4 regions of the Bacillus sp. FJAT-45350 genome follow, and region 2 is predicted to be linked to each of the others. Evidence: riboswitches for the same ligand, from Rfam matches in the RefSeq annotation. Region 2 holds a riboswitch; each other region holds the start of a gene.

Region 1 (7,892 bases), on a different contig from region 2:
CTACCAATTACTATTTTTTTCTTCCTGGAAGAGTTCTGAAATTTATTGGTTAGAAGAATGAGCAAAGTCGATAGTATTGTTATAACGATTACAGTAGCATAAGCACCGCTCCCTCCCAGGAAAAATCGATAAACCAATGCACCACCAGTTAAAAAAAGGATCAATGATATGCCACCATATAATCCTCCAAATGTTATGGCAACAAAACGCAAGTCAAAAAAGTAACCATCCATAATTGGAATGGGAAAAGACATACATGTAATAATCGCTAATAAGGCAGAAATACATACTATGAATCTCTTATTTCTTTTGATAAAACTATTTCCATTTAATTCTAAAATAAGTGGGATAAATAATAGGAAAACAATTAGAAAAAGAACATTCAATAATAATTGTTCAAACCCATACAAAGCAATTGCCTCCTTAAAACGCTTTAGTTATATATAGTAGTACTGTATTAAACTATACTTTCTCAATACTACCATAATAAACCAATATATTCTTCAATTCTTTTGTGTGTTTGAGTTCGACTAAAAGATATTACTTCGCCTCGATTCGGCTAGTTTAAATTTTTTCAATGCTCTCCGAAGTAACCATTTTCTTTTCAGTTATGAAACCTATCTAGATGTCTATTTTTCAATAATATTATTGATACGGCTTGATCCTTTTTCTACCGTCATTATCATCTCATCAAATAACTCCTGTACTGTTGGAACATCCTTGATAAGGCCAATTACCTGACCAGCCCATCCGAAGCCTTCTACTTCATTTCCATCGTAGATATAGTTAAGATTCGCTTTACCACTAATGACATCTTTCAAATCTTCGTAGGTTGCTCCTTCTTGTTCACGTTCGATAATACTCATTGCAAAATCACTTTTAAGGACACGTCCTGGAGCGCCTAATGTTTTCTTAATAATCACTGTATCCGTCTCTTTTGCATTAACAATTGCCTGTTTATATTTCTCATTTGCTTGAATACACTCCTTCGTTGCAATAAAGCGAGTCCCCATCTCAATTCCTTCTGCACCAAGTGAAAGTGCTGCGAGTAATCCACGTCCATCCCCAATACCTCCGCTAGCTAATACAGGAATTGATACAGAATCTACGACACGAGGAATAAGCACCATTGTACCAATATCATCCCGCCCTAAATGTCCGCCACCTTCCTGTCCAACCGCCATCACAGCGTCAGCACCTAGTTCTTCTGCTTTTATTGCTTGTCTAACCCCTGCTACAAGGACAAGCGTACGAATGGTTTCTCCTTTTATTCGCTCAAATACAGGTTGTGGGTTCGCTCCCGTTAAAGAGATAGCCGGTACCTTTTCCTCAATTGCAACTTCAAGCAATTCCCGATATTTTCCTCCGTTGTCGTGCTTTGCAATCGCAAAGTTTACACCAAACGGATGATTAGTGAGGGTACGCACTTTCCGAATTTCCTCACGTAGTTTTTCAGGTGTGCCTAGTGTTGCTGCAGTAATTTGTCCAAGTCCACCAGCATTAGAAACAGCAGCTGCCAGTTCTGCATAAGCTAAGTAAGCAAGTCCTCCTTGAACAATTGGGTATTTGATCCCGAAAATCTCAGTTACTCGTGTTTTCATATACTTCCCACTCCCTTTTAAATGTTCTATCTACTAAACATTTACCACCCATGGTCAAATATCCTGCAATAGGTTGTTATTATAGAATCAGTTCCACTACCGCTTAGTTGAAATTATTTGGTGTTCAGTGAAATCAAAATTATTTACCTTTAATCAAGTTATTCAAGTGGCCATAAAAAAATTTGATAATTATAGAAAATAAGAAAAGCGATGCTCTTATTACTCATGCATCGCCTACTTACTATTGATATATGCTTACTTAGTCTTGCGCCTGAATGAGTGGGGCAATAATATCAATACGGTTTGTCCATATTCCACCAGTATATCCTTTAGGTAACCGCTCCAAATCTTGTACTTGATCAAACCCTTCTGACCATCCTCCATTACCAGCAACAAGAATAACTCTTGTATCAACACTCTCCATTCTATTTAAAAATTTATTTGGATAACCCCATAAATAAGTAAAATATGTTTCTGGTATGTGTAGTTGCGTGTTTTCACAGGATGAAGGAACATATCCTGTCCAACCGACTGCTAAATATGGTATTAAACAACTTTTCATTGTTTCTTTAGACATAACCCGCATATTAGGTAAAGTTTCTTTGAAAGTAGCAATAGGCTTGTCTCCACCATAAACAGAAAGACTCTCTATTCTACTATCAGTATATTTTGAGAGGTATAAAGCTAACTGGCTTCCTTCTTCTGCATCATTACTTTTAATGTGTATAAGAAAAGAGTTGTTTGGGAATTCCTCCAATACTTCATCAAGTGTAGGCATTAACCCAACTCCCATACCACGAAAAGGATAGGATTTCCCGTTATCAGCTGTATAACCGTAACCTACATCTAGTTGTTTTAAATCTTCCATTGTATGCTCTCGTGTAGTCCCTTCTCCATCTGTTCTACAATCTAGTGTCCAATCATGAAAAATGGCAAATTCCCCATCTTTAGTAGGGTGAATATCAATTTCTACAATGTCTGCACCTGCGTCAAATGCTGCTTTAATTGAGGAAATGGTATTCTCAAGATAATGATGTTCTGGTTCGAAAATTCTTTCTGCTGTACAAGTATCACCCGTAATACCAACCATATCAAATGTCTGTCCCAATCCTCTGTGTGCTAAAAGCATAGGCTCTCCGTTACGATCCTTTGTAAACATTGAACTATTATTAACAAATATGAATAAAGCTAGTAATAGAATTATAAATACGGCTCTTTTTGCTATTTTTTTATATTTCACTTTAATATACTCCCCTTTTTTTATAATACGATTAGTAGTATATTAAATGGTAGATTTCTTCTCAATAGCTAAAGAATAATATGTAAATAACAAAAAAGTGATAATACTTCAGTAAAAGGAGAAGATTATGAATTCCTTTATAATTATTGAACAAGGTACACCTTATGAAAAAGGAGCTTTTATTTCGATAGAATGCCCTAGAATGATCGTTGGTCGAAAGGTTATGAATGCCACTCCTGATATTGCTTTCGACAATATCTTTGTATCTAGAAATCACTTAGAAATTTACTCTAAAGATGGATTCTTTTTCATCAGAGACCTATATAGTAAACATGGAACGACAATTAATAATAAACAAATCAACCCCAATGAAGAAATCCAGCTAAAACACTTAGACAAGATTTCTATAGCTACTGGCTTGATTAAATTTTCCTTTTCTACATATAACATAGAACAGACTGCAGATTTTACGGGATGTATCAAGAACGAAACACTCCCTACGAATATAAATTTACACTCGCAAAAACACGAATTAATATTGGATAACTACACATATAAGTTTTCTGAAAAAGAATATAAATGCATAGAACTCCTGGTTAATAATAGGGATATTTTCGTAACTACTGATGAAATTAAAGCATATGTCTGGAATGAGAGGAAAGATACTAACCACTATATACCAGATGTTAGTATTGAAGAAATAAATACGTTAATATATCGCATCCGCAAAAAAACTAAAGATATCTTTACTATAGAGAATACTAGAGGTAAGGGGTTTAGTCTATCGCTCATCCATACAAGAAAACTGATTACAAATTAGACCCCCTACACCCTAGCATTGTTATTTAATAAACTGGACCCTAGTTAAAAAATCCTTACTACCAGAAATCTGATAATAAGAATTTTTTTATTCATCGCTTCTTCTCCCTTCTAAAAGAAGTTCCTTAGCTATTGTGTCGATGCAATGATTTAATAATTACCAAATACTAAAATACATTTTCATAAGCAAGTCTCCTTGTATAATTTTATACCTCAAGCATAACATCATATTTTATACAACTGGTGGGTTAATTTCTGATAGAAAAACATTATGAGCAACATTCGCAAAGCTGAATTTGTTCATAGCAATAGGCGAAATCACAGCTTTTAAAGTGCATTGATAAGTGATTTTCTTGTCGCTTACATTGTCAATCATAAAAAATCCTTACTTCCAGCAACCTGAGAGTAAGGATTTTTTGGACCCGGCTAAAAAAGTGAAAACTCCATAGCTTCGTTGTTCTATAGCATCGAAACACGCTTTTAATAACCAGTATTAATTATTTTGATATTCCTTCTAATACTTCCATTCCTTTTTTCTTCATATCTTGATAACGATTCTTAAAGAAGTTCATTACCTCATTACTATCTTTCAATAAACCTTTTACAATCTGGTCCACTTCTGTATTTGAAATCTTGTAGCTATCAATAATTAAATACATTTTCTTATCGAAAGAAAGTCTAATAGCAAATTCAGATCTTTCATTGTTTTTATTTTCTACAAATTCAAGAATAACTTCATCACAATCACAACTTGGATTCATGCAATACTGATCGTAAACGAAAAACGCAACTTCATTTCCTTTATTAATTGTAAAATCTTTTCCAAGGTTGCCAAATACATCAGAATACTTAATCGTACTTCCATTTGTTACATCAATCGGCTTTAGTATCATTTTATCAAATCCTTATAATTTATGTTTTTAAGATATAAAACCCTATTCAATAGAGCTTTCTCTAGTAGCGTATCATTAAAAACAACATAGTATCAATAATAACTACCTCTGTTATAAGAAATTAAATTTCTTATACTAACTTATTAAGTGTTTTAATTCTTCAATAATAATTTGTTCTATTTGTTTTGTATCATCAGGATGAAATACGTGAGATGATTTTTCAGCCCAAATAATTCTTGGTTCATATTCTGTTTTGATATTCTTTACAAATGAAATTAAAGGTTCTGAGTGTACATGTACATCTTTTTTACCATGAATAAAAGTAGTTGGTACTCTTAAACATAAAATATCTTTTTGAATATTAATAGATGGGATATTCCTAATAAATTCGTCAGTATAAATTAGTTTAAATCCTCTATAAAAAGTGTTTACTATATCCCCAAAACTATAGTCTTTAGATAAAAACATATCTGAGGCAATCTTAAATAATCCGGGAGTTTTAACGTGTTCATCAGAATAAATCATAGTTTTATATTTCATTTGCCATTTCCTTATTACCCCCCATTGCTTGAAGCTCTCTATATAAGGAGGTTTGCCAACAGCTTTAAGCTCTTTTAAAGCTTTTAAATCTTTTCTTCTTTCAGCCTCCTCTTTCAGCCATTTCAAGCTCAATCTATCGTTTTCTGTCCAATCAATAATCTGTGACAAGCCTATATATGAATAGAACTTCTCTGGGTATTGGTTAATTAAGTACATTCCTATCAATGATCCAAAAGAGTGACCCGCAAGATATATCTTCTTTTTCTTATATTTCATCATCAAGTAATCTATTATTTCATTTGCATCGCTAATAAATTGGTTAAAGTTCATTGTTTCTTGAGGAATGTTTTTGTTATAAGACTTTCCTGTCCCTCTCTGATCCCAAAATACAACTGTATAATGTTCCACAAGTTTTTTCGTATTCGATACAATTGTATAGTCTTTCCCTCTTGATGAGATACCAGGGAATGGCAAGGATGGTCCACCGTGTAAAAATAATAGGATAGGATTTCCTTTATTTAAAGATTGAATTAATACTTTCTGCTTCACGCCTCCTACTACTAATTCTTCAATTTCATCAATTCCAGTTGAGGGAATTTGGAAATCAGGCTTCTTATTAAATAGTTCAAACAATAAGATCATACCTCTTCTCTTCTATTAAAGTATCAGGACAACTAAGATTCCCTAATTTATTATAGATCTTATATGTGAAATTATGGTAGAAAATTTTTTATCAAAATTATAATCAGTTATGACTTTTAGTCACTTTACAACAGGAAATTAACGGAATATAATACAAAATATAAGACTATTTACTTATCGGTTAATCTAAGACTAAATAAGGATACTATTTTTCTTATAAATTAACTTTTATTTGAATAGTTGGGTTATTTTGAGTAAGTAATGTAACCGACCCTTTTCTAGGGGAGCTATGAAGCATAGTCTTTATCTGGACACTTGGACTATGTCGAGCTAGTAGTGTAACCGACCCTCTTATTTTAATGCTATAAGAATATTATTTAAGAGGAGAAATGAAAATGAATAAGAAAAAAGTTGTTACAGTGTTGTTAACAGGTTCTTTAGTATTGGGGTTAAATTCTGGGGTATTAGCAAAAGGACCAACTAAAGCACCAGCTGCTGGATCAAATCCTGTTATTCAAGAGGACGGGAGAAATACAAATGGCATTGAAACAGCACAAATTACTACATTTGGCTCTATTTCTGGTTACTTTGGTACATCACAGGTTGTATCTGGTGAAGTAGTTATTGATGGTGCTCGTGATGATTTAGCTAATTTGTACATTACAGTAGGTGGCCAAAAAGCTGATTTAGTTTGGGCAATTCCAGGCCAACCAAAAACTTACGGATTTACTGCAACTGTCGACCTAGATAGTCATGCACTAACAAACATTGAAGTTAAAACGGAAACTAAGTTTCATAATGGTCAAAAGGCTGGACTAACTCATAGCAATAACAGTTCAACAGTTGATGTTGACGTTTGGGCTGTTATTACTGAATACTCAATTGATTTAGGTACTGAAGATGGGGCACCAAACTTTGTCTGGAATGAAGAAACAGCAACATATTCACTTTCATTTAAAGTAATTAAAACGTTAAGTAATGGTGAAACAGAGGATGAAGTAGTAACTTTAACAGGATTAACTCCTGGTGGAACTGTATCCTATTCTACTGATGATTTAAGTGACGATAATTACTTCGGTAACGCGTATACACTACTAAATAACACGCCTGTACCTGCTTCACCTACTGTACCAGTTGTAGATGTAGTAGTATCAAGTATTAGCAATATCTCACTTACTCTTGACCCACAAGGTCCAAATCAATTTAAAGTTGTCGCAGATTATACAATTCATTATTCTGATGGTTCATCTGTAACTGTTAGTAAGGAAACTTTACCTGGAGGAAACATCTCAAATCCTACGACACAAAACCAAAATTCTGAAACAAGAGAATATAACATTGGTGGTACCCCACATGATGTTACTGTAACATATTCATCTTCTACAAATACATTTAGCGCTTCAGCTGTAAAAAAATAATAATACGAAAGGAACCTTTTAATGATGTATCAATAAAAGGTTCTTTTTTATGGAAATGCAATTATTTTTCCAATTTAATCAATAAGGTTTAGTTGCCATGAAACTCCGAAACGGTCATTTATCCAACCAAACTTTTTGCTGAAACCATAATCATTCAATGGCATAAGTGCCTGTCCACCTTCAACTAGCTTGTGATAGAGTTGCTCAATTTCGTCGTCCGTATCACAAGTAACATAAATTGAGAAAGAAGGTGTAAAGGAGAACTCGTGTTTAATATAACTGTCAATGCACATAAACTCTTTCCCTTTTAAAGTAAAAGTAGCTTGCATTACTGTTCCTTCTTCACCAGGTTCATTTGCTCCATATCTAACTATACTTGTAATCTTTGAGTCCTCAATTATTGATGTATAAAATTTCATTGCCTCTTCTGCATTACCTTCTTGAAACATTAAAAATGTTTTTACATCTTTCATAAAAAATCCTCTCCATTCATTATAATATGTATAATTATTTTCTTTTCCCTTCCTCAACTCTACTAGCAATAGCACCCTAAGAGAAGCTATACGGCCATCTTTAACTCCGCCAAAAAGTTGAACAGTCTGCTTTATCTTGAATATTAAATTCAATCATTTTCTCAAGCAACCCGTAATTTACCGGCTCATTCCAAGGAATTCGAAACAAGCCTTTGGTAGCACTGTAACCAGCATCTTCAATGTCATTGGCAAAGTGAGCAATTCCT
Region 2 (7,892 bases):
ACAGAAACTGATGTTACAGCTAAAAATGTTGCTACTGCTACACTACCTGCTGAATCGTATGTACGTATAACTAGTACTTCTGGTGGTTTTAATTATGAAGTATATTTACTTGGAGATAATAGTGGCACTGCTAAGTCAAGACATCTGGGTGAACAAAATACTCCAGCCACTGAAACTACTTTAAAAGGAGATAATTCAACAAAAAGAGCCACAGTAAAAAATTAAAGAATAAAAGAATAGGTCCATAAAACAAAGGTACCAGTTACCTCAAAAAGACAAAAGTCATGGTTATTCCACATGAGGTGGACATAGCAAAGTACTAAAAATTATAGATTGAGATAAAGACTTAGTAGTAAGTAGGTCTTTATCTGGTGTCAGACACTAAATATAGACAAAACGGCTGATTTTTTCCATGTAGTATGGACAGTTATATAAATAGAGTGAACGAAATAGATATATGGTGTCAGACACCAGATATAGACAAAATAGCTGATTTTTCCATGTAGTAGGGACAGTTATAAATAGAGTGAACGAAAGACCAACTAGAATTCTAGTTGGTCTTTCGTTTAGAAGTAAAATAGGTACTAGGTACCAAGATAAGAAAAAAACTTGAGATTTTCCACATGAGTTGGACAGATTTGAATCTACTAGTTCTTTGTCTATTTTATATTTTAATTATTTGTCTACGAACTATAGATTGTACAATAAAATTGGCAACTCCATATTAATAAATGTATATTAAGATTTTGATATATCATTCATAAGCCCCCATCGACAACTTACATATCCTGTAATATAATCAAGTTATCGAGCACATGAGAGAAGTGAGTAGGATGCCTTTTATAAGCAAAGATTCGAAATTTTATTCTTTTGTTGAGCCGTTGGTGTATTTCTTCCTGTTACTTTTCTTTTATATTGGTGGTTATTTTTTAGTGACTCATGCGACTTCTTCTATACAGGAGAGGGTTCATGAGTACAATGCTTCTCAATTTAGTAAAATAGTGAAGTTACATTTAGCAACTGGTGAATTGGAGCCAGTGGATGGGACTATTTATTTCTCTGAGTTGATTGAGTTAGGATTATTAGGGGATGATGAGGCCTTTGTATCAGATATTCCTATGCTTTCTACTATCAAATCATCTTACTCTCCTGCGTCCTTTGTCCGAGTAGTGAGAGCTGATAATCAACCGGAGCTGCAAGTTCGGTTATGTATGTCATCCATCGAGGATTGTGTACCAGAAAAGGCAGTGTACGACACGATAGAAGAATAAAACTTTAATTTACTATATGTAAATAACTGTTTCATAAATTATGCACGTCATGTACAATAATAGTTAATATAATAGGATGCTATGAACGGCTATCTCTAATTGGGCACTTGGATAGCTTGGAGCGAGTAGTGCAACCGACCAATTTTGCTTGAGGATAGCAAAGTTGGTTTTTTTTTACTATAAAGGTAGTCAATTTATAGCTTTTTTTCTAATTTAGGTAAAGATTTTTGTAAGTACATAGTATAATGGTCTTATAAGTTAATGGTAAAGGACGATAATTTGAATGGATGTATTTATCTATATTTATCTGTTTATATTTGGTTTGGTTTTAGGCTCATTTTATAATGTTGTTGGTTTGCGAGTACCGGTGGAAGAATCTATTGTAAAGCCACGGTCTCATTGTCCGAATTGCAAACGTACATTAACAGCTTTGGATTTAGTACCTGTTTTTTCTTATTTATTAATTAGAGGGAAATGTCGTGGTTGTGGGTTAAAAATATCTCCGTTGTATCCGTTAATGGAGTTATCGACAGGTCTTTTATTTGTCCTAGCTTATTATTTTATTGGATTGCAGTGGGAGCTTCTTGTTGCTTTATTGTTTATTTCTATGCTTGTGATTATTTTCGTTAGTGATGTTCGATATATGTTAATTCCAGATAAAATATTACTAGTATTTGCACCTATGTTTCTAGTTTTACGGGTATTCGTAGCCCCTTTATCTCCTTGGTGGGATATGTTATTGGGTGCTGTTGTCGGTTTTACACTTTTGTTTATAATTGCTGTTGTTAGCCGTGGTGGTATGGGCGGTGGCGACATTAAATTGTTTGCAGTGCTTGGACTTGTGTTAGGGCTACAAGATGTCCTTTTAGCTTTCTTCTTATCAACATTGTTTGGTACCATATTTGGAATCGCTGGGTTACTGACTGGGAAAGTCAAACGAGGAAAACCAATGCCTTTTGGACCATATATCGTTCTTGGGACGATTCTAACTTACTTCTTTGGTCAAGACATTATACAATGGTATTTTGATTTGTTATGGTAGACAATCGATCGGTGGTGTTTAGATGAATCTTTTTCAGTCAAAAAAAGACATGCGTACAAGTATCATTATTAAAGACCATGTTATTCGCTATGTTCATGCAAAGAAACCGAGCCTTGATTCGATTCGTTCATTTGGGGAGCGTTTCTTACCTGAAGGGGTCATTAGAGAGGGTCAAATTATTGACCGAGAAACGTTAGAGATTATTTTCGAGGAATGTATTGAGCATTGGAAGATTAAACGACATGCCATTCAATTCTGTGTACCAGATTCTTTTGTAGTCGTAAGGAATATATTGATACCAAAAGAAGTGGCAGAAGATGATATTCGAATGCATCTTCATATGGAAATGGGAGAGTCGATTCACCTCCCTTTTGAAAACCCATCTTTTGATTTTAAGCTGTTAGGTGAAAAAGATGGACAGAAAGAGATATTATTAATTGCTTCTCCAGAAAAAGTCGTTATGGAGTTGTATGAATTTTTATCTGAATTAAAGCTTCAACCGAATGTAGCAGATGTTTCGTCACTTTCGTTGTATCGTTTATTTACGAAAGTCGATAAGGCACTTTCGGACGAGCATTTACTTCTTGTGCAGCTTGACCGTTCATCTATTAATCTAACAGTTTTCTATTCACATAAGCCAATGTTTACACGTCATTTTCGTTTAAATAGTGATGATGAGAAATGGGCAATTAAAGGTGATGTGGAGATGGAAAGCTTAGTTTGGGAAGGTGAAATTGAGGAGATTGATGGACAAGCAGAGGAGTTAATTACTGAGGTGGAACGAGTGATGAATTTTTATCGTTTCTCTGTTCATAAAGGAAAAGAAGGAGTCAACCGGATTGCGATTACAGGTGACCATCCTTACTTAGAGCGAATGATAGACATTTGCAAAGAAAGCTTTGATTTGCCAGTAGAAACATTATTAGATGTAGAGATTATTTCAGCTACAGGAGCTATCCCTTATCAATTTCATGATACTGTCGGACTGATGCTGAAAAAAGAGGTGCGCTAATGTTAGTAGAAGTGAACCTGTTACCAGAAAAAGAGAAACGTGATTTAACACCAGTTATTATAATCCTTATTATTGGAATTTTATTGGTAACTGCTACTATTGTCCTATCCTCCCTACATAGCTCAGTATCTACAGAGGTTACTGAGCTAGAAAATGAGGTGCAAGAGTTGATGATATTATCAGAGACGACTAGACAAGAACTAACAGAGCAACAGACAAATAACATTGGACAGTTAGAAGAGGTTATCTCTGCGTTAGATAAGCAGTTGTTTCCAGCTTCTTTGTTACTTGACCATATAGTTAGTCTTTTACCAGAAAGAGGATTTTTCCTTAATTTTAATTATTCTCTACCAAATGAAGTATATTTTGATGCTAGTTTTGATAGGATAGAGGAAATTGCTCAATTTAGTAATGCTCTCTACTCGTCTGATGCAATAGGAGAAGTGCTTCTGTCCGATATTAGCACGAACCAGATACTTGATGATGAAGACTTAAACCGTGATGAATATTTACCACGCTATGTGGCTAGCTATTCTATTAAAATAGTTCCAGTTAGCCTACGAGAAATGAGGGATGAAAATTGAACCTATCATTTTCAAAAAAACATATCATTATTCTCGGAGTAGCGATATTCCTTCTGATTGCTAGTGCATTTTTCTTTTTTTCTCAATATATATCGCCAGCGATGAAAGAGAAAGAAGTTTTGGCAGCAGAAGTAGAATTTGAGAAAAGCCAGCTTGCTATATTACGGGACCAACAGAGAGACACGACTACAGAAGCCATTGAGACTAGTATTGAATTACAACGTAAATTACCTGTAAAGCCATTAGTCGATCAATTTTTATTAGATATTTCTCGAGCAGAAGGACTGTCAAACAGTTATATTCTTTATATAGATATAAGTGAGGGCGGAGAGTTATCTTTACGTGCTACTGAGGATGGTGTTGAAGGTGAAACTTCAACTCCTGTAGAACAGAGCGAGGGTGAAGGAGGTCAAGAAACGACTCAAGAACAACAGGTAAATGTAGATATAGAGGGCCTAAAACAAATTACCCTCAATCTATCTGTACGGGCAAATCGTTATCAAGATTTAGCTCAGTTTCTTCGAGAGCTTGATAGATTGCCGAGGATTTCTAGTATTGATTCAGTCTCTTTTATAGGTCATGATGAACAGATAATGGTAGATGATGTCCATGATAGCTTAGAGTTTAATGTGACAGTCTCTACTTATTTTTATCCAGAATTACTAGAACTAGGGGAAGAAGGACCGAAAGTCGATTACCCTCGACCAAGTAATAAAGATAACCCGCTATATTCTAATTAATCGTTTGTCTTGTTTTTAAAAACTCTTATAAGGGAGGGAGTAGATTTAATGAAAAAGCTCATTATCGGGTTACTCGTAGTACTTATGATGTTCCCTATGTCTTATTCTGTTGGAGCTTATATGCCGATAACAGTGTATGTAGGTGATAAGAAGCTTAATTTCAATAACGACCCTATCGTTAGAAATGGTGTAACATTAGTTGAGTTTCGAACGATATTTGAAAGTCTTGGAATGTCAGTCAATTGGGACAAAAAAAGTTCAACTGTTACTGGAAAAAGTGGGAACACGACAATAAGGTTTACAGTTGGTAGTCAATATGCATTTGTCAATTCTAACCCAGTGAGGTTAGACGTACCCTCAAGAATAATGAATGGAAGAACGCTTGTACCTCTACGATTTGTTGGAGAAACGGTAGGTAAGCAAGTAACATGGGATGGAACAACAAGAACGATCTTTATTTTAGACCGTGGTTATGAATATCATAATAATGTAAATAATGATTTACTTACGATCGAGCAATTGAGAGGAAGTACATTTGAATTAAGAAACAAAGAGTTGGAAAGAGTCGGAAATGCTGTATGGAGACAGCTTGTACTAGAAAGAGGAAAAGTAGACGGATTGGCGATTAGGAACTTTGAACAGTATTTTAACACGTTCTTTATAAACGACCAAGAAAAAAAGGTAGAGTTAAGAAATAGCGATGAGAATGGTGTTTTTAGAAATTTACAAGTGAAAGTAAATCCAAATCCAAATGCAAGAAACTACATTCATGTTGTTGACGAAAACACGTTTGAATATCACTTACTTTGGACGTACGAAGGTAATTTAGTTAGTAATGATAGGCTTCTAAAAGGACAGCATTCATTTAAAGTCACCTTCCAAAGAGATGATGGTAGATATAAAGTTCAATCTTATACTCCGTTAGGATAATTGGGACTAGAAGTAAAAGGATACCTCATATGTAATCACATATTGAGGTATCCTTTTTTGCATTCCATTAAGTAATATTAACTATCATTAAGATCCTCTAAACAGTCCAAATAGTAATGAAATCACAAAAAGTACAAGGAATATATAAAAGATGATTTTCGCAATTTCAATAGCTGCTCCTGCAATACCAATAAAGCCAAAGAATGCAGCAATAACCGCAATAATAAAGAAGGCGAGTGCCCAGCCTAACATAATAATCCTCTCCTTTCATTGATATATTTATTGAATACCCTTCAACATGGCATATAAACGTTAGGGTTACTGGGGTAAAAACTTTGATTAGGTATTCTTATATTGATTAAGACTGAAAATGTTTGCTATGTTATAATATTGGAAATAATTATGTAGGAAAAGTCTATTGAAGTTAGTGGTGATAAAGTGAGTAAAGTTGAAAAATATGGATTAAGCAAAGAAGTTTTTTACGTTCTTATTAATATTTTTAAAGACTATTCAGATATAATCGAGAAAGTTATATTGTTTGGTTCAAGGGCAAGAGGAGATTATAAAGAAACGTCTGACATTGATTTAGCAATAAAGTTTAGAGAGAAAAATGACCAGATAACTAAAATAATAGATACTCTTTCCAATGAAAAAATTATCTATACGATTGATTTAATAGATGTCGATACAATAAGTAATGAAAAGTTAAAGAATTATATAAATACTGAGGGAAAAGTGATATTTTTAACCAATTCTAAAGGTGAGGTTATCGACAATATGAATAAAATAATGGACAAGTTAACTGATTTAGAAAAAGCAACAAGAAAACTACATGAAAGTTTAAGTAGAGATCCTAGTCAAGATGATATTGTCATTGATGCAACAATACAACGGTTTGAGTTTACATATGAATTATCATGGAAGTTAATGAAAGCCTTTTTAGAATATAATGGACATTTGGAAGTAACTAGTCCAAGAAGGACAATTCGGGTAGCTTTTAAAGAAGGTCTTATAACAAAAGGGGATGCATGGTTAGCAATGCTTGAAGACCGGAATAAGACTTCGCATACTTATGATGAAGAGACTGCAAATAAAATATATAACAGTATTAAATTACATTTTATTCAGCTTTTTGATGAACTACTAATTGAGATGAAAAAGAGAATAAATCTTGAGTTATAAAATAGGTGCTGGCTAATTAGTCCAGCACCTACGATTATTTTAGAGCTTATCAAACTACTAGATTCCATAAAAGTGCCTACATAAAAAATCTCTAATCTTCTCCAAAATCTAGTTCTATCATTCGAACCGATATAATAGAATATAGTATAGAGTGAGTGAACGAGGGGAGATGGTAGAGTGGACCAGGAGAAGCATCGCATATCAGTTCGATTAAATGGGAAGGAACGTCCATATGAAGAAATGGAAGAGACTAGAGAACCCCATTTGGATACAGAGGCTTTTGAGGATGTGTTTGAACCAGTTGAGAGGATAAAGCCGTTTGAACCAGAAGAGAAAAAGTCAAACAAGATTGTTGATTTTGGACGTAAATTAACAGAGCGAAATAAAGCTAAGGTTCCTTTTTGGGACGATGGCAATCGCGAGAAAAGTCCAAAACTCCCATATAAAAGGAAAAAGAAAAAATCAAAGAGTATCAAGTTCTCATTAAAGTCATTACCTGTTGGGTTGCTCGTAGCTGCTGTATCCGCGATTATCGTTGGAGTAAGCTTTGGCTTTATGGTGTTGACCGTATTCACAGGTGATTCTACTGCAACTAGCGGATCAGTTGTAGCAAATGGAACGATTGAGCTATTAAGTGGACAAGATTCTAGTACCATGCCTGATTTAACCTTTGAAGTCGTCCAAGGTGGAGCGTTTTCTACAATAGATAAGGGAACCGAAACTGTAAATGGGATTCAACAAGCTGGATTTGCAGCGACGTTACTTGAGAACAATGAGCCGTATTTATTGTTCATTGGAATTGGACAAGACCGCGAGCATGCGAATCGGTTGAGCCAATTTTATAGTCAACAAGGACAAGAAACATATATAAAGCCATACGCGATTTTAGGTTCAAAGGTTAATGTAGAAAATCAACAAACAATTGCTTACTTCCATGAAGGCGCTCGTCTTTATCAAGAATTAATGGCGCTATCAGTTGTTGAACTTGCAAATGGTAATTCAACAGTAACACTAGAAACTGTACAGTCTTATACTGCAAGCCTATTGGGAATGGAAGAAATCCAAGGTGAAAGCTTTTCTGTTTTAGCTGAAGATGAAAAGCAACTAGCAACTAAATTTTTTCAATCATTA
Region 3 (7,892 bases), on a different contig from region 2:
TGAATACACTTCCACCACATATAAAAAAGCTGATTACAATGTAACCAACTTCACCATACTTAAAGTTTACTTTCTAAACCACCTCTTATATACTCTCACTAACTATCACTGACCAACCTTTTCCTCTATACGCGTTATAACCCTTTGTTTTACAGTAAGCAAAGATTTTATCCTTATGTGAAGAATCTCGTTCAATTGTGTATCCTCTATCTGATTCATTGGAACAAACTTTTTTTACTGCCTCTAAGTAAGTTAAATCCCTCTCTAAAATACCAACTCTGTCCTTTGAAGCAATAACAACGCCTTGACTATTAATCAAATACAACTCACTTTCTTCATCAACTTTTACATTATCGATAATCTCATAGACATATTCCCAGTTAAAACGAGTCGTAAATACACCTAATACCTCTCCATTATCATCAAAAACAGGAGCAGAATAATTCATAGCATGTCCATTAATTACGGAAGAGAAATACATATCAGAAACGTATACATCTTTTCTTTGAATTGTTTCTTTAAACCAATCACGGTCAGACATATCTCTTCCCACTTGAGATTGGTTGTTGCCAGCAGCAACGATAATACCTTCTTTATTTACAACAAAAAGGTCATAGTATACCTCATAAATATCGATAATCTTTTTCATTAATGTCTTAGCAGTTGCTACATGCTCCATTGTCCCTTCTCTAAGACAGTTTTTTATAGCGTTAAAGGCTGCCCATGCTTGAACATCACAGTTTCTCTCAAACAAGTTTCTATCAATTTTATCAATTGTATCAAAAGCGACATCGACTGTACGTACAGCAATAACTTCATTTGCCTTTTGTTGAATATTCTCTATCAAAATATTACTTTCTTTATTTGCTTTTAAACTTTGGTCAGCAAACTTTTTAATTTCTCCTGCGACAACCGAGAATCCCCGTCCTGCTTCCCCAGCTCTAGCAGCTTCTATCGCTGAATTCAAGGCAAGTAAATTAGCATGAGTTGCAACCTGATTAACTGTCTTCATGACTAATTCCATTTCTTTATTAGCCTCTTTTAATTCATTCAATAGATTAGAAACATTAAGTGAATCAATTTTCTCTTTCTCCATCAAAAACAGCCCTTTCCTACCTACTAAATCTCATAATCTAAATTTTCTAAAATAATCATTAATTATATCATATATAGGAAAAGTGGACTATGAAAAGTTAAAAACCAAAAATCGTTAGTTAATTACTTTTTCAGGATGGTTTGTACATATTACAATATCAGGATGTATTAATTTCACAAAGACAATCTCTTCTTCAGTATTCGGTGTCCATGTAACTATTTTATAACCACGTGCAATATAATGCTCTGCAAATTCTTTAGTCAAAAAAGGAAAAGCGATTGAAATAACTGTAGAACCTGTTAACTCAAGCTGTTCCTCTAGTAATGTAACACTCCCCGCAAACACTAATCCAGTTTCTATTAAAGGTTCATTTTTTAATTCCTTTATTTTCTGATGATCAAATGATGTGATAACAACCTCATGTTCCATCTCATATTTTTTAACTAAAGCAACAACCGTATTAATTATCTTTGGATAAAAATAACCAGCAGACTTTAATTCCAGGTTCAACCGTATTCTTCCTTTTGCTCTTATTAGTAATTCTTCTAACGTAGGTATCTTCTCTCCTTCATACTCTTCTGAGTACCATGACCCTGCATCAAGTTCTTTAAGTTCAGACAAGGTTTTGCCATTTACTAACCCCGTACCATTCGTTGTTCGTTCTAATGTAAAATCATGAATTAAAACCGGTACACCGTCTTTAGACATGTGAACATCTGTCTCTATCGAATCAATCTTATCTTCATTAATAGCCAACTCAAAAGCTGCTAATGTATTTTCAGGTGCCTTACCTGACCAGCCTCGATGCGCCATGCACTTATTCATCTACAACACACCCTTTCGAGAGCAATTGTTTATTGTTAATGATTAATTAGGAAAAACTTTATTTCCAGTTCATACAAGAAAAGGACTTATTATATTTTACTAGTTATATTTTACCTAGAATATATACTCATAAGTTAGCTCCTAGAAGCTATTCTTCCTTTATAGGTAGTTTAGTAATACTATTCGCGATAAAGTGGATAAATCCATCCTTTAGAAATAACTTTTTTAGTACTAACGAAATAAATTTTTGTAATATTTTGTCGAGTGTATTGCTGTTTTATCATATTTTGTTTATAATTGTCTAAACGCTATATTCAAAGTGTTTATAATAAAAATAACGATAATGGCAAACTTATTTAAAGATAAGGACGCAAAGCCACGGACCTAAGTCACATGTTGATATGGTAGCCGAGCCGCCGAAGGATACTGGATCAAAAAGGTGAACCTATTCTTGAGGTTTACCTTTTTTTATTAAGTAAATAAAGGATGGGTCGATTATTTTGTCTATTGAAATGTTTATTCGAGAAGAGGAATTCTATCATTATTTTCAGCCAATCTACAGCTTAGGATCTTTTGAAAGGTTGGGGTATGAGGTCCTACTTAGGTCTAATGTTTATGCTAATCCTGAAATCGCTTTCTTAGAAGCAAAAAAAGCAAAAAAGCTTTATGAGTTGGATTCGCGGTCCATTCATAAAGCCCTCTGCACCTACCATTCAGCAGGACAATCAAAAAATGGAGAAACTTTATTTTTAAATGTCTTTCCATCGACGATTTTACATAATAACTTTCCCATTTTTCTCAAGAGAATTATTACTGAAAACTATCTAACTAGTCAACAGATTGTACTTGAAATTTCCGAATCTGAGGTTATTGATGATTTTTGCATATTTAAATCAAGGATACTAGAACTAAAAAAACTGGGTTTCTTAATTGCAATTGACGATATTGGAAGAGGTTATGCTAATTTTCAATCAATAATTGAACTAGATCCGGATTATCTTAAATTGGATCGATATTTAGCAAAAGATTTACATTTGTCAAAGCAAAAACAAAACCTTATTACCTTCCTACACAGCTATTGTGAGCGAGAAAATAAACATCTAATATTAGAAGGTTTAGAAGATGATAATGAATTATCCGTAGCTAAAACATTGGGAATTCCTTATGGACAAGGGTATTTATTAGGAAAACCAGCTTCATTAAGTAATGTTGTTATGTGTTAATATCAAGTGCTAGCCACTTAAACAAAAAATCGATAAAGTATACATTATGTATACTTTATCGATTTTTAATAAGATAACACTGTTTTGTTACGTCCTTCTCTTTTTGATTGATATAACGCACCATCTACCCGTTTAAGAAATGAATTTATATCTTCACCTGCCTGATAACAACCCACACCTAAAGAAATTGTAATATATCCACCAGTAGGACTAATTGTATGGCTTACATTTTCACGCATTCTCTCAGCAATATTCATCGCATCATTATCATTTGTATTTGGCAACAAAATAATGAACTCTTCACCACCTAGTCTCACACATACATCAACACTTCTGACAAACTCTTTCATCTTCTTAGATAAAAATATTAAGACTTCGTCACCCATCTGATGGCCAAATTCGTCGTTAACTTTTTTAAAGTAATCAATATCAATAATAATGAGGGAGAAAGGCTTTTGTTCATTCTTCAATTGAACTAATGTTTCATCGAAATATCGTCTATTTCCGAGTCCTGTTAGTGGATCGGTCAGTGAATTAGTTTTATAGGTATTAATACTACTTTCTTTTATTTGCACAAAATTTTCTAATGTTTTATTTAATTGTTCAGCCTCAAAATACCATGTTGGAATATCTGGCTTTTCAGTTTTTAACGTATCTGACTCATTATTAAAAATAAAAAGTGCTAATTTTCGAAGCGGAGAAGCTAATCTATCTGTGAAAAACACAGTGCATATAATAAGCAAGATTACAAATGGGATTGAATACAAAAAGACCTTCTGAACCAAGTTCCAAACCGGAGCAATTGCCACACTATAAGGAGTTTGTGATACGACGCCCCACTGGCTAGACGGTATATATGTGTATCCTGCAAGAAAGTCTATCCCCTGTGAGTTTGTAATGAATTGCGAACCACTTTCACCATCAATTAAGCTTTCAATTACTTCATTATTCCTAACAACTTCTCCAATACGATTTACATCAGGATGATATAATAATGTGCCATTATTATCTACAACGTAAACATATGAACCATCTTTAGCATAATGTTCACCTAATATCGTTCTTATAATATTATCTTCTTGTAAATAAACAGTACCTGCTAAAAAACCTATATAATTTCCTTCTTCACCCCATAATGGCGTAGACACCATAAGAATCAAGCGATTGGAAATAGAAATATAAGGATCTGATATGAGAGTTTTTTTATGCAGTAGAGATTCGTTCGCCCCCAAGGATGTAAGTTTTTCACCTTCAATACCTACGTAGGGTGATGCACTTATGATAATACCCTCATTATTAACTACTGCGACTGAATTAAAATCCTTACTACTATGCAACAATCGCTCTAATTTTCCATCTATATTACGACCATGAGTTAAATCATCCGCAATATCATATTGTCTTTGTTTTAATACAAATGTCATTGTTGTAAAAACTTCATCTGCTAATTGTGCAAGCTTTTCAGAATATACACTGTTAATTTCTAATGAATGATTGACTACGTTTTGCTTAGTTACAACATAGGCAGAGAATAACGTAGAAAATAATATACTTATGATAACGAAAAAAGTAAGTAATAATATCCAGAAGCGTAAAGTTTTCTTCATGATCCATTCCTTTAACTATCAATTCAATATTTTAACAATTAATAGTATAACAAATATTTGAAGAAAAGTATTATCTTTTAAAAGAATCAACATGGTTTATCTTCCTCAATAAAAAGCCTACTAAGTATATAATTAACTATATCTTAGTAGGCTTTCCTTTTTTGTTACTATACAGTTGTTGTTTCGTTTAATAGCGCATTTTCAATCGTAACATAATCATATCCTAAGTCTCTAGCAACAGCTTCATACGTAACTGCTCCACCTGCAACATTTAACCCTAATGCTAATGCTGGATTTTCTTGTAATGCTTGTGTCACACCTTTGTTAGCAATCTGAAGTGCATATGGTACTGTGACATTTGTAAGAGCTAATGTCGATGTTCTTGGTACAGCACCTGGCATGTTTGCTACAGCATAGTGTACAACGTCATGCTTAACATATGTTGGGTTATCATGCGTTGTAATTTTGTCTACAGTCTCAATAATTCCACCTTGATCAATTGCTACATCAACGACTACTGAACCTGGTTTCATTGACTTAATCATGTCTTCGGTCACTAATTTAGGTGCTTTTGCTCCTGGAATTAGTACAGCTCCAATTAATAAATCACTCTCAGCAACTGCTTCAGCAATGTTTAATGGGTTTGACATTAATGTATTAATTTCATTACCAAAGATATCATCAAGCTGACGTAAGCGTTCCGGACTTAAATCAATAATTGTTACGTCTGCTCCTAATCCCATTGCAAGCTTAGCTGCATTCGTTCCAACAACTCCACCACCGATAACCGTTACCTTACCACGTTTCACTCCTGGTACACCAGCTAACAGAATTCCCTTACCACCCTTTGGCTTCTCAAGAAATTGAGCTCCAATTTGTGCAGCCATTCTTCCTGCTACTTCACTCATTGGCGTAAGTAATGGTAATGTACGATTTACCTCTACTGTTTCATAAGCAATTGCAGTAACCTCACTCTTTACTAGAGCTTCTGCTAGCTTAGGTTCTGCAGCTAAATGAAGATAAGTGAATAAGATATGTCCCTTTTTAAAATAAGCATACTCCTCTTGAAGAGGTTCTTTTACCTTCATCACCATTTCAGCACGAGCCCATACTTCGGCAGATTGTTCTACCATTTCTGCCCCCGCTGCTACATAAGCTATATCTTCAAAACCACTGCCTTCTCCTGCACTTTTTTCTATTAAAACCGTATGTCCTCCATTTACAAAGCTAAGTACTCCTGCCGGTGTTAAAGCCACACGATTTTCATTATTTTTAATTTCCTTAGGTACACCAATAATCATTTATCTTCCTCCTCCAAGTTCTTCTATAATAAGTATACAAGGATAGGAAAATAGTTACTTTGTTTAGAATATAAAAAGTTAGGAAGACTCTTTGTGTAATTTTACAAACCTAATAGTAGGGAGCAAGGCAAAAGAGAAAAAAACCCTTTTCCTTTCTCCCTACAATAACCTACGTAATTTATACTCTAAGTATAAATCTAATTTCTCTTTCGGATCAGACAGGTTAATATTAGTTAATTCAACGATACGTTTTATTCGATAATTTAGTGTGTTTGGATGAATATGAAGGATTTTTGCTGCTTCATTTACATGACAATCAGAGTCTAAATAGACCTCAAGAGATTGAAAGAGTTCTGTTTGATTTTTATCGTCATAGGACTTTAATGTTAGTAATGACAATGGGAAGTGACTCTCATTTTCTCTATTCTCTACTATTCCTTCTAAATAACGATAAATCCCAAGCCCTTGATAGCTAAGAACATTTTCTAGCTCTTTAGGGAATTGCTCTTTTAATGCTAATGCCTTTAACGCCTCTTTATAACTGTTCTCCGTTTTAAGAACATCCTGATAAATAAAACCATGGCAGCTTTTTACGTTTTTTATGTGATAGCGTAGATCCCATTGCTCAATAGCAAACCGAATAAATTCACGTAACATCGTTTCATCTAGATTCCCTTTGTTTTTTACAACAAACAGAGTTAATTCATTTTCTTGAAATAAAAAGAAGGGAATATCCACATGTTCACTAGCATGCAAAAAATACGTTATCTGTCTTTTTAATGCCTCAGACAAAGAGGTTTCAAAATGAAAAACTATGACAGAAAAGGATGACGGTAAGGCTAGTGCTAATTTATGAAAATTAGCTTCTATTCTATCTCTTGAACGAATTCCTCCGGTAAGTAACTGCCAAAAGAATTGTTGGTAGCCTTCTTCCTTCCTCTTTTCCTGCAAACTTCTTTTTAATAAGAATGTCTTCACTGTTTCTGTTGCCTCTTGTAAAAAAGATAAACCAGCATTCGTTAACGACTTATCTAGCTCTAGTATCCAAATATACCCTAGTATTTCTTGTTGCTTACGAATCGAGATTGCTACACGATTTCCTAGCCCGATATCATCTATCGCCTTAATCCTAACGGGCTTTTCATCTTGATGTAATTTTTCTATTATCCCTTTTTTCCATAAGCGATGAATGACAGACTGTGGGACTTGTCTCGAAATAATTGTCTCTATCCTAGCGGTATCTGTTCTTATATCATGTTTACTATATGCCAAAAGTCTATGACTACCATCTTCAAGTGTCACAGGACATCCAAGCATATCACTTATATAATCAACAATACCTTCTAGGTCATAGAAGTTTGATTTTAGTGGATTATCTTTTTCTGTAGGCTGGAACATAGCTTAACTCCTATCATTACAAACTCCATATCTTTCTTTTATTATAAACTCATTTTGATAAAAAACGAACATAAGGTGTTCCTAAAAAACACCTTATTTCATCGTTACTTTGTACCATATTTATACATTTGAATTGTGCTATACTACGCCTATTTACCCTTATTAGCAACACACGCCCTTCACTAAATAGACAAACTAACATAGCGTATTATTAGAATATAGTTTTCTTAAGTAGGGATTGGTAAGTATGATTATGAAAAAGCTTAAAGATGCATACGCAGATGAAATAATAGCTAAAGATGTTTACTATCAAAACAAACTTATCCTCAAAGAAGGAACCACGTTAACAAAATCCTTAAAGGAAAAGCTGAAAAAATTGGGAGTAAACGAAATCTATGTCCAATCAGATACACCAGAAAAGAAGAAAAAAATAACTACCACT
Region 4 (7,892 bases), on a different contig from region 2:
CCTCTAAATAACCATCTGCTTTTCGAATAACATCAACATATCTCTTAGCTAATGGTGGAAAGTTCTTAAACTTTTTCTCTAGTAAAATACGTATGACTGGTTGTAAGCCACCTCTTGTGAAATCAGTATTTTTAAAAGCAGGCGATTGAATCAGTTGATTGATTACTACAATTATTTTCTCAGTTTGTTGGTGAAGTGAGCCAAGTATATGACCCAATTCTGCAATCAGCATATTATTTTTACCTGCTGATAATTCTGAACCAATAACAGTCCCATATGATATGATAGCCCCTGAAGCTGTGAGGTTTGCTCTATTGATTTCCTTATGAACAATGATGTCACCACCAGCTTCAACAAGCATTCCACCCTCAATATTTCCGGTTACTTCTACATCACCCTTAAAGTGAATGTTTCCTGAGGTTAAATTAACATCTCCCCGATGAGTTAACTTTTGCATGATAGCCACTTTCACTAACTGACCCCTCTTCTCAATTTGAGGACGTCCTGATTCAGTTGATACAAGTTTATCCTCAACTAACGAAATACCTCTCCCCAAGTTCAACTTAACTGGAAACGTTTGTTTTGCTGGTAGTGGCTCATTGGTAACCGTATAACCATGTTGACCAGCAACAGGAGGATGAACAATCGCAACAACTTGTCCTCTAGTCACATTAGGAATCGTTTTTATTTCTCTAAAATTGACACTTCCATCTTCTGATTCTTTAGGTCCAACATGTGTTTCTAAATCAATCTTTGCTTCAACCCAACCACCTTTTCCTTGTTTTGGTTCAATCCCCGTGGCAATTTCAAACGTGCCAGAAACTTTAGTTTCCATGGCTTTCATGATTTCACTCTGATTAAATCCATGAATGACCCTAAGTGACTGCAGTTTCTCTATAATTGCTTCGTAAGTTAAGTGGTTATAAACTTCCTTTACTTCTTCTACATATAAATTAATGTGATATTCAGCTTCTATATCTGGGATGCTTCGTGTAATTATAAATCCCGGCTCAACCTGTAGAAACACTTTTAATTTCTCAGGGTCCATCTTTACACTCCATATCGTTTGGATCTCTTCATTTTCGACTTTTAGTTCATAAATATCTTTATCTGTTACGATATGTGTCTTCTCTTTAAGTTCTTGATTGTTTTTATAGAGTTTAATACCTTCTGTAGTACTAATCATAGGAAATTGTACTGGGGACGCCTGGCAGTGTAACACTCCGTTTGTAACCCACACCTTTCCTGATAAATGGTCAGATGTTTCATTGAACTCTTTCACAATTGGTTCTTCGATGTCTGTTTTAACCAAATTAATTTTCTCATCTGGAATAGTTGAAATTACGCTTTCAAGTAAGTCAAATCGATCGCTCACCTGATTCTCAGATTTTATATTTAAAGAATCGGTTTGTAATTTAACCAGTTTAACGACAGCTTCTTTAGAGCCTATTCTAAAAAAACCCTTCGTTTCATGTTGTACTATCTCAATGTTTACATCATTTATAGTTACATCCAGTAAAGATAATCCTAGATTAATAGCTTCCTTAATATCTTTGCCTTTTGAAACAATGCTTCGCATACTTATCCCACCTATACGTTTATTACTGGTGAATTTAAGCTTGTAATGTTTGAATTCTCATAACTTAATTTCAATACGACCATTGTGATATCATCTTTTTGTGGCGCTCCATCCGTAAACTCATAAATAGAGTTAATAACACTCTTCTCCATTTCGCCTACACCATTATCTTGATGATCAAGTAATGTCTTAGTTAGTCTTTCTAGTTGATACTGTTGTCCCTCTTGGTTTTGTGCTTCTACAATCCCATCCGTATAAAAAAATACTGTATCATTGTTGCCCAACTTAATTGTTTCTTCTTTATAAACTTGATTTGGCAGTCCCCCGACCATAACTCCTTTAGCTTTAGGAAGTAATGTCACCGTTCGGTCCTTCCCGTTAATATATAGCGGCATGTTATGACCTGCATTTGCATAAGTTAATAATTCAGTCTCCGGGTCCCAATCTGCACAAAATAATGTAACGAACGACTTCAGCGTCCTTAAATCTCTATATAATGCTTGGTTCATAGCTGTTAACGTATCTCCAGGACTTGACATACTTTCTGCAGCTGTGCGGAAAGCGCCTCTCGTCAAAATCATCAGCATAGCAGCCGGAATCCCTTTTCCCATTACATCGCCAATGACGATGCGAATTTTGCCATTGACCAATGGATAAAAATCATAATAATCGCCCCCAATTAACCTAGCCGGAAGTGAAGAACCAATGACTTCCCCCTTTTCGAGAGTGGGAGTATTCCCATTTAGTAATTTTGATTGGATATTTTTAGCCAAGTTAATTTCTCGTTGCAGCGTTTTATCGAAATCTCCTGTGTTTTCTTTGAAGTTTGATACAGTTAGACCATCATAATACATCACGACACCTCCCCTTGAATTGCCTCTAAAATTTGATATAACCCTACCATTTCAAATATTTGGTCCGTTAATTCATTTACCCCTTGGAGATTTAACTTGAAGTTTTTTTCCTCTGATAAATGAATCGCATTAATGATTGAACCGAGACCAGTTGAGTCCATAAACTCAATTCCAGAAAAATCAATAATTAATTCTTCTAAGCTATCCTCAATCTCTTCTAGATATGGATCGAGAACATTATTAGTAGATATATCTAAAATCCCTTTGATTGAAAGTGTAAGTATTGAAGCTTTTTTTTCTTTCATTACTGTTAAACTCATAAGTTATCCCCCCTAGATGTTTATCCACATTACCTCTCTACATTTCCATACACTTCAGTTAATAGTTTTACAATTCATCTTTCACATGGAAGTACATTATTTTTGTATTTAATGTACTAGATAGTTGATCTATCTTTAGTAGTGCTTCATTCAGTTCGTTTAATGTATCATGAAACATGAGCGTGATATCCGTTACATGGTTTGAATGCTCTTTGACCATTCTTTCAAGTTCCGTTAGTTTCATATGAGTGTTATTCAAGGACTCTCTCAATTGAAGGTTATTCATCCCTCTTATATGATCTGTTTCCTGACTATTGTTAATTGTAGAAAATAACTGTTGCATATCTTCCAACAAAATTGAAATCTCCAGTAGTAGGTCTTTAGACTCCGTCGTCATTGCCGTTGATGTCTCACCCATTGTCTTGACCGAGGTATAGACTTGTCTAGAAAGCAAACTAGATACAATCACTAGAGAATGAGATTCTTCTTTTACACCCGTAATTAACTGATGGAAACGTTGAGTCATTTCATTGATATTTTCCGCAAGCCAATCTAGTTCATTTTTTTCATTGATCGTTATTCTTTGAGTTAAATCTCCATCCGCTACACATTGAATATGTTGGACAATCTTTTGTAATGGCTCTAATTGACGTCTAGCAATGATACGAATAATAATAAATAGAACAACGGATGATAATAAAAATCCACCTAAGAACAAATACAAGAACTGATTTTCAATTTGCTTTTGTCTCGTTAAATCTAGCGTAGTCACCATCACTCGTTCATTACCAAGTGATTTATATAATTTTTTATAAGGCACACCGTCTTTTTCAAAAAGTACTTTATGGCTGCTATCTTCACTTTGCACCTGCTGAAGGAACTCTTCATCCTCTTCTAAGCCAAACTGATGACTCCCATATAACACAGGTAAGTCAGTATCCGGTTCAACTACATCATTTTCTTCCCCTTTTAACCAAGCAGGTACATTGATAACAGCAATCTCTTCAATGTTGATATTCTCATCAATGATTTTTTCAATCATTTGTGTTGGACCAGCTTGAAAAGTAAGGTTATAAATCTCCTCATCTAGGATAAAAGGATTGATCATAAAGTCAGTTGTTCCATCGTAATAATAAGCAAACTTGTAATAAATATGTTCAAAAAGTTCTGCTCTAGAAATGGGGCCTACCCAGTAGTTTTCCATGGCCATCCCTTGCTCAACTGTTACCTCTTGGCCTGACATTAATTGATCAAATGCAGTAAACCAATATCCCCAATCCTTTGAACTTAAATTCAATTGAGTTTCATCAGAAGATTCCGTAACGACTATGTCATCACCAATTCTTTCCCAAAGTGAGATTTCTTCCACATCCCACCGTTTCGCTACTTCTTGCAAATATTCCATGCTAATATCTTCAACCTGTTTCCCACGTAACTCGGACATGATTCCTTTTGACGATGAATATAATATATTTTCAATCATATGTTCAATTGTGTCTGTAGATTGTTGTGTTGACGCCATTGTATGAACTACAATTTCAGTTATATTATTTATTTGCTCCTCTTGATATGCCTCAATCTTCAACTTAAAAAAATAATAACCAGATATAAGAATAACAACCGCGATTAAGCCTAAGAACAGACCAATTTTAAATAGTAATTGCATCATAATCGTATTTCTTTTCATAAATTTCCTCTCCCCAGTATGTTCTCTTTGTTAACCAGCACTCTTTCCTTCTACCTCTTGAGCATAATCAATCGTTAAAATAAGCGTAGAGCCAATTGGTGACGTATATAATAAGACTTGCTTCGTCATTTTCATCATAAGTGAAAATCCATGCCCCATTGATTTTTTGGTAGAATATCCAGCTAAAAGTGTTGTTTTAGGAAGCTCCTCTAGAGAAAAACCAGGTCCTTTATCTTCAATAACAAAGCGTATTTCATTACGTTCCTTATCTTCTAGCATTGTCAACTTACCTTCTTCAGCATGTTTTAACGTGTTTGTAATAGCTTCCGACAATGCCAATAACCAACTCATTACTTTTGCTTTATTGAACTCCTTTTGCTCTAGGATGTCTTTCACTTGATTGCGGCATCTTGGTATGTCTGAACGTTCTCTAATAATGCCCTCACAATAGACCTTTCCTTGTTTGTATTTACTTACTTCCTGTTCAGAAATTAGTAAGAACTGACCTTGAGTTACGGAAAAAATAACATCTTTATAGACCATCCAAATAGGATCAGATTTTTCCGTTGTTGTTATTGATTCATCAATTTTTTTCTTTTGCTCAAACAAATCCTTTTTGTGAATATCATAGGCTTTCAACATCGCGTTTTGAATATCATTTCTCACTTCTAATTTCTTTACTTGAGTTGGAATATCTTCTCCTTGGTTACACCACTCAAGCATGAGCTCACTTATATAAAGTAATTGTTCATGATCCTGATTCGTTTGTTTGTGATTAAATGAGATTTTTGATAATGAACGAAAAAATAGTAAACTACTTTTGGAATTATTATCACTTAGGTATTGATGTAATTTTTGTGCAAGAAACCCTCGTCTAGTCATGTAGGTCAGCTCTGTATAAGATAAATCAACCGGGAGTGACGGAGCACCCACATGAAGTTCTACTGTAGATTTTTTTAATACTTTATCTAAGATACGTTTCAATGAATGCTCCCCCTTCTTATTATCTAAAAGCCACATCTTTATGAAAGAAATTAAACTTTGTTTCGAAAGTTGACTGTACGCCAAATAGCCCACAAAAAGAATGCGGGCTACGAATATAGATAATATCCTATATTTCTATAATCCATTCTTTTCGGTAACACGGCGATCATAGCTTATAGCCTTAGACCCGTTGCTTTGCGTCCTTACTTTTCAATAAGTTTGCCATTATCGAAGCTGATATCCTAAATTAAAGTGGAAATAATTCCAGCAAAGAATTAGTTACACGGTAAGCTTATCTCTACAGTAGTGCCTTTATTTTCTTCACTTTCTATTACTATCATACCGTCGTGCTTCTTAACAACTTGAAAACAATACATTAATCCTACTCCAGTTCCTTTTTCATGAGTTCTAAAGTAAGGCTCTCCTAATCTCTCTACTCTTTCCTCTTTCATGCCAATTCCATCATCAATCACTTTTATTAATAAATTTGATTCATTCCTACTAGCATGAACTTTGACCAAACCGCCATTTTTTATTGCTTCAATACTATTTGTGACCAAATTTATCATTACTTGTTTCATTTGTATTGGGTCACACTTAATCCAAGGAAGATCAATGCTTTTCTCAAACTGTAATTCGATTTGTTTCCCTTTTGTTTTTTTGTCTAGTAGTGATATAACATCTTTTAATAATTGATTAAAGTCGACTAGCCTCCGATTTACATTAGTGCTAGAAATCATCAGAAACTCTTTTATATACTTTTCAATCTGGTTAATAGAGGAATGTAAAACATTAAAATATTCTTGCTTAATGCTACCTTGTTCAAATAAGTGAATAAATCCTTTTATCGTTGTAATTGGGTTTCTAATTTCATGTGCAATGCTTGCCCCTAATTCACTAACTACCTCTAACTATTCAGATTTTAGGAGAATTTCTTCCTTACGTTTTTCTACTAAATTCATTCCGTGTTCTTCTATTACTTTTTTTATCTCTTGGATTTTTGTTTCTAATTCAATAACAGGTACTGGTTTACTAAAGAAATATCCTTGTCCTTCATTACAGTTGTGCTCCTGGAGAAATACAAGTTGTTCCTTCGTTTCAATTCCTTCAGCAACAACATTTAGATTTAGATTATGTGCCATAGCAATAATTGTTTTCACAATTGTGGCATCACTAGTACCATTTGATAGTTCACGAACAAACGATTGATCAATTTTTAATGTATCGACCGGAAACTGTTTCAAGTAATTTAAAGAACTGAATCCCGTCCCAAAATCATCAATACTAATTTTTATCCCTAGTCTTTTTAAGTCATGAAGTGTAGCAATGGTTTGTTCTGTATTGGCTGTCATAGTCTCTGTTATCTCTAATTCTAATAAATGTGGTTCAAGGCCTGTTTCCTCAAGAACATTCTTGACAGTTTGGACTAACTCTACCTTTGTAAACTGTCGTGGCGATAAATTTACAGACATCACACCCTCAAATCCCTGTTCTTGCCACAGCTTATTTTGTATACATGCTTCTCGAAGTGCCCATTCACCGATTGGTATGATTTGACCTGATTCTTCAGCAATTGGTATGAACATACCTGGAGAAACGATACCCCATACAGGATGTATCCACCTAATTAACGCTTCTACCCCTATGATTTCATTCGTAACTAAATTTACTTTTGGCTGATAATATAGAACTAATTGGTTTCTTTCTATTACACTGTGTAAACCCAATTCAATGTCTAGTGGACTTATTTCATCACTTACCTCGGGAGGTGAATAAAAATGAAAAGTGTTCTTCCCATTCTTCTTAGCCTGATACATGGCAAAGTCTGCATTTTTCGTCAGTTGTTCAACTGATGTACCATCCTCTGGAAACATACTAATTCCGATACTAGGTGTCGTAAACACATCATAATTGGAAATAGAAAATGGAGAATCCAATAATTGAACAATTTTTTTTGAAACCGTTGCTGCAGCCTCTCTATCTACATTCGTAAGAACAATAACAAATTCGTCCCCACCTTGTCTGAATAGTAAATCATTTTCTGCTAGAATGTATTTCAGACGGTTAGCAACCTCGATTAATAATTGATCTCCAATCAAGTGTCCCATGCTATCATTAATTACTTTAAAACGATCAAGATCTATAAACAAAATGGCTAATTGGTTGTTTTTCGTTAGCTCTTTAGATAGACTTTTTTCAAATAAATACCGATTTGGTAACCCTGTTAAATAATCATAATAGGCTAATTGTTTGATTTCTTCTTCATTATTTTTTCTACTAGTAATATCTCGATAGTTAACAACAATTCCTTTAATATTCTCGTATTCAAGAAGATTTGTTATAATCGCTTCACAGTAAACCATATTCCCATTTATTCTCTTTAAACTTATCTCAGCTTTTTTAGTAATACTAGTAGGATTTTCCAATATTGATTCAAATAAATTTTGTACTCTTTCAATATCGGTTCT

The links. Region 2 has a riboswitch for cyclic di-GMP ahead of CD003_RS19015 (prepilin peptidase). Riboswitches for the same ligand answer to the same signal wherever they lie in the genome.
Region 1: it holds a riboswitch for cyclic di-GMP, as region 2 does, so the genes downstream of both, CD003_RS06235 (hypothetical protein) here and CD003_RS19015 (prepilin peptidase) in region 2, are expected to answer to the same signal.
Region 3: it holds a riboswitch for cyclic di-GMP, as region 2 does, so the genes downstream of both, CD003_RS13115 (EAL domain-containing protein) here and CD003_RS19015 (prepilin peptidase) in region 2, are expected to answer to the same signal.
Region 4: it holds a riboswitch for cyclic di-GMP, as region 2 does, so the genes downstream of both, CD003_RS05370 (ATP-binding protein) here and CD003_RS19015 (prepilin peptidase) in region 2, are expected to answer to the same signal.

The regions. Positions count from the first base shown of each region.
Region 1 covers NZ_NISU01000001.1:1,234,660-1,242,551, reverse strand. Annotated here, with positions in the region: gene CD003_RS06265 (ATP-binding protein) at 1-410, opposite strand, end outside; gene CD003_RS06260 (NAD(P)H-dependent flavin oxidoreductase) at 630-1,601, opposite strand; gene CD003_RS06255 (glycerophosphodiester phosphodiesterase family protein) at 1,861-2,841, opposite strand; gene CD003_RS06250 (FHA domain-containing protein) at 2,969-3,661, shown strand; gene CD003_RS06245 (hypothetical protein) at 4,158-4,553, opposite strand; gene CD003_RS06240 (alpha/beta fold hydrolase) at 4,689-5,726, opposite strand; cyclic di-GMP riboswitch class II at 6,009-6,092, shown strand; gene CD003_RS06235 (hypothetical protein) at 6,131-7,153, shown strand; gene CD003_RS06230 (VOC family protein) at 7,228-7,626, opposite strand; gene CD003_RS06225 (iron chaperone) at 7,727-7,892, opposite strand, start outside.
Region 2 covers NZ_NISU01000002.1:512,072-519,963, forward strand. Annotated here, with positions in the region: gene CD003_RS19005 (type II secretion system protein) at 1-225, shown strand, start outside; gene CD003_RS19010 (hypothetical protein) at 834-1,271, shown strand; cyclic di-GMP riboswitch class II at 1,337-1,420, shown strand; gene CD003_RS19015 (prepilin peptidase) at 1,555-2,313, shown strand; gene pilM (type IV pilus biogenesis protein PilM) at 2,336-3,325, shown strand; gene CD003_RS19025 (hypothetical protein) at 3,325-3,909, shown strand; gene pilO (type 4a pilus biogenesis protein PilO) at 3,906-4,649, shown strand; gene CD003_RS19035 (copper amine oxidase N-terminal domain-containing protein) at 4,698-5,579, shown strand; gene CD003_RS19040 (DUF1328 domain-containing protein) at 5,667-5,831, opposite strand; gene CD003_RS19045 (HI0074 family nucleotidyltransferase substrate-binding subunit) at 6,018-6,761, shown strand; gene CD003_RS19050 (hypothetical protein) at 6,939-7,892, shown strand, end outside.
Region 3 covers NZ_NISU01000001.1:2,605,975-2,613,866, forward strand. Annotated here, with positions in the region: gene CD003_RS22685 (cache domain-containing protein) at 86-679, opposite strand; partial or broken gene CD003_RS22690 (methyl-accepting chemotaxis protein) at 863-1,096, opposite strand; gene CD003_RS13110 (glycerophosphodiester phosphodiesterase) at 1,211-1,921, opposite strand; cyclic di-GMP riboswitch class I at 2,257-2,342, shown strand; gene CD003_RS13115 (EAL domain-containing protein) at 2,422-3,144, shown strand; gene CD003_RS13120 (sensor domain-containing diguanylate cyclase) at 3,210-4,751, opposite strand; gene ald (alanine dehydrogenase) at 4,919-6,052, opposite strand; gene CD003_RS13130 (PucR family transcriptional regulator) at 6,212-7,450, opposite strand; gene CD003_RS13135 (HD domain-containing phosphohydrolase) at 7,698-7,892, shown strand, end outside.
Region 4 covers NZ_NISU01000001.1:1,072,325-1,080,216, reverse strand. Annotated here, with positions in the region: gene CD003_RS05390 (FapA family protein) at 1-1,579, opposite strand, end outside; gene CD003_RS05385 (PP2C family protein-serine/threonine phosphatase) at 1,591-2,433, opposite strand; gene CD003_RS05380 (STAS domain-containing protein) at 2,433-2,753, opposite strand; gene CD003_RS05375 (HAMP domain-containing protein) at 2,821-4,440, opposite strand; gene CD003_RS05370 (ATP-binding protein) at 4,471-5,424, opposite strand; cyclic di-GMP riboswitch class I at 5,575-5,658, opposite strand; gene CD003_RS05365 (sensor histidine kinase) at 5,700-6,164, opposite strand; partial or broken gene CD003_RS22540 (histidine kinase dimerization/phospho-acceptor domain-containing protein) at 6,165-6,308, opposite strand; gene CD003_RS05360 (sensor domain-containing protein) at 6,336-7,892, opposite strand, start outside.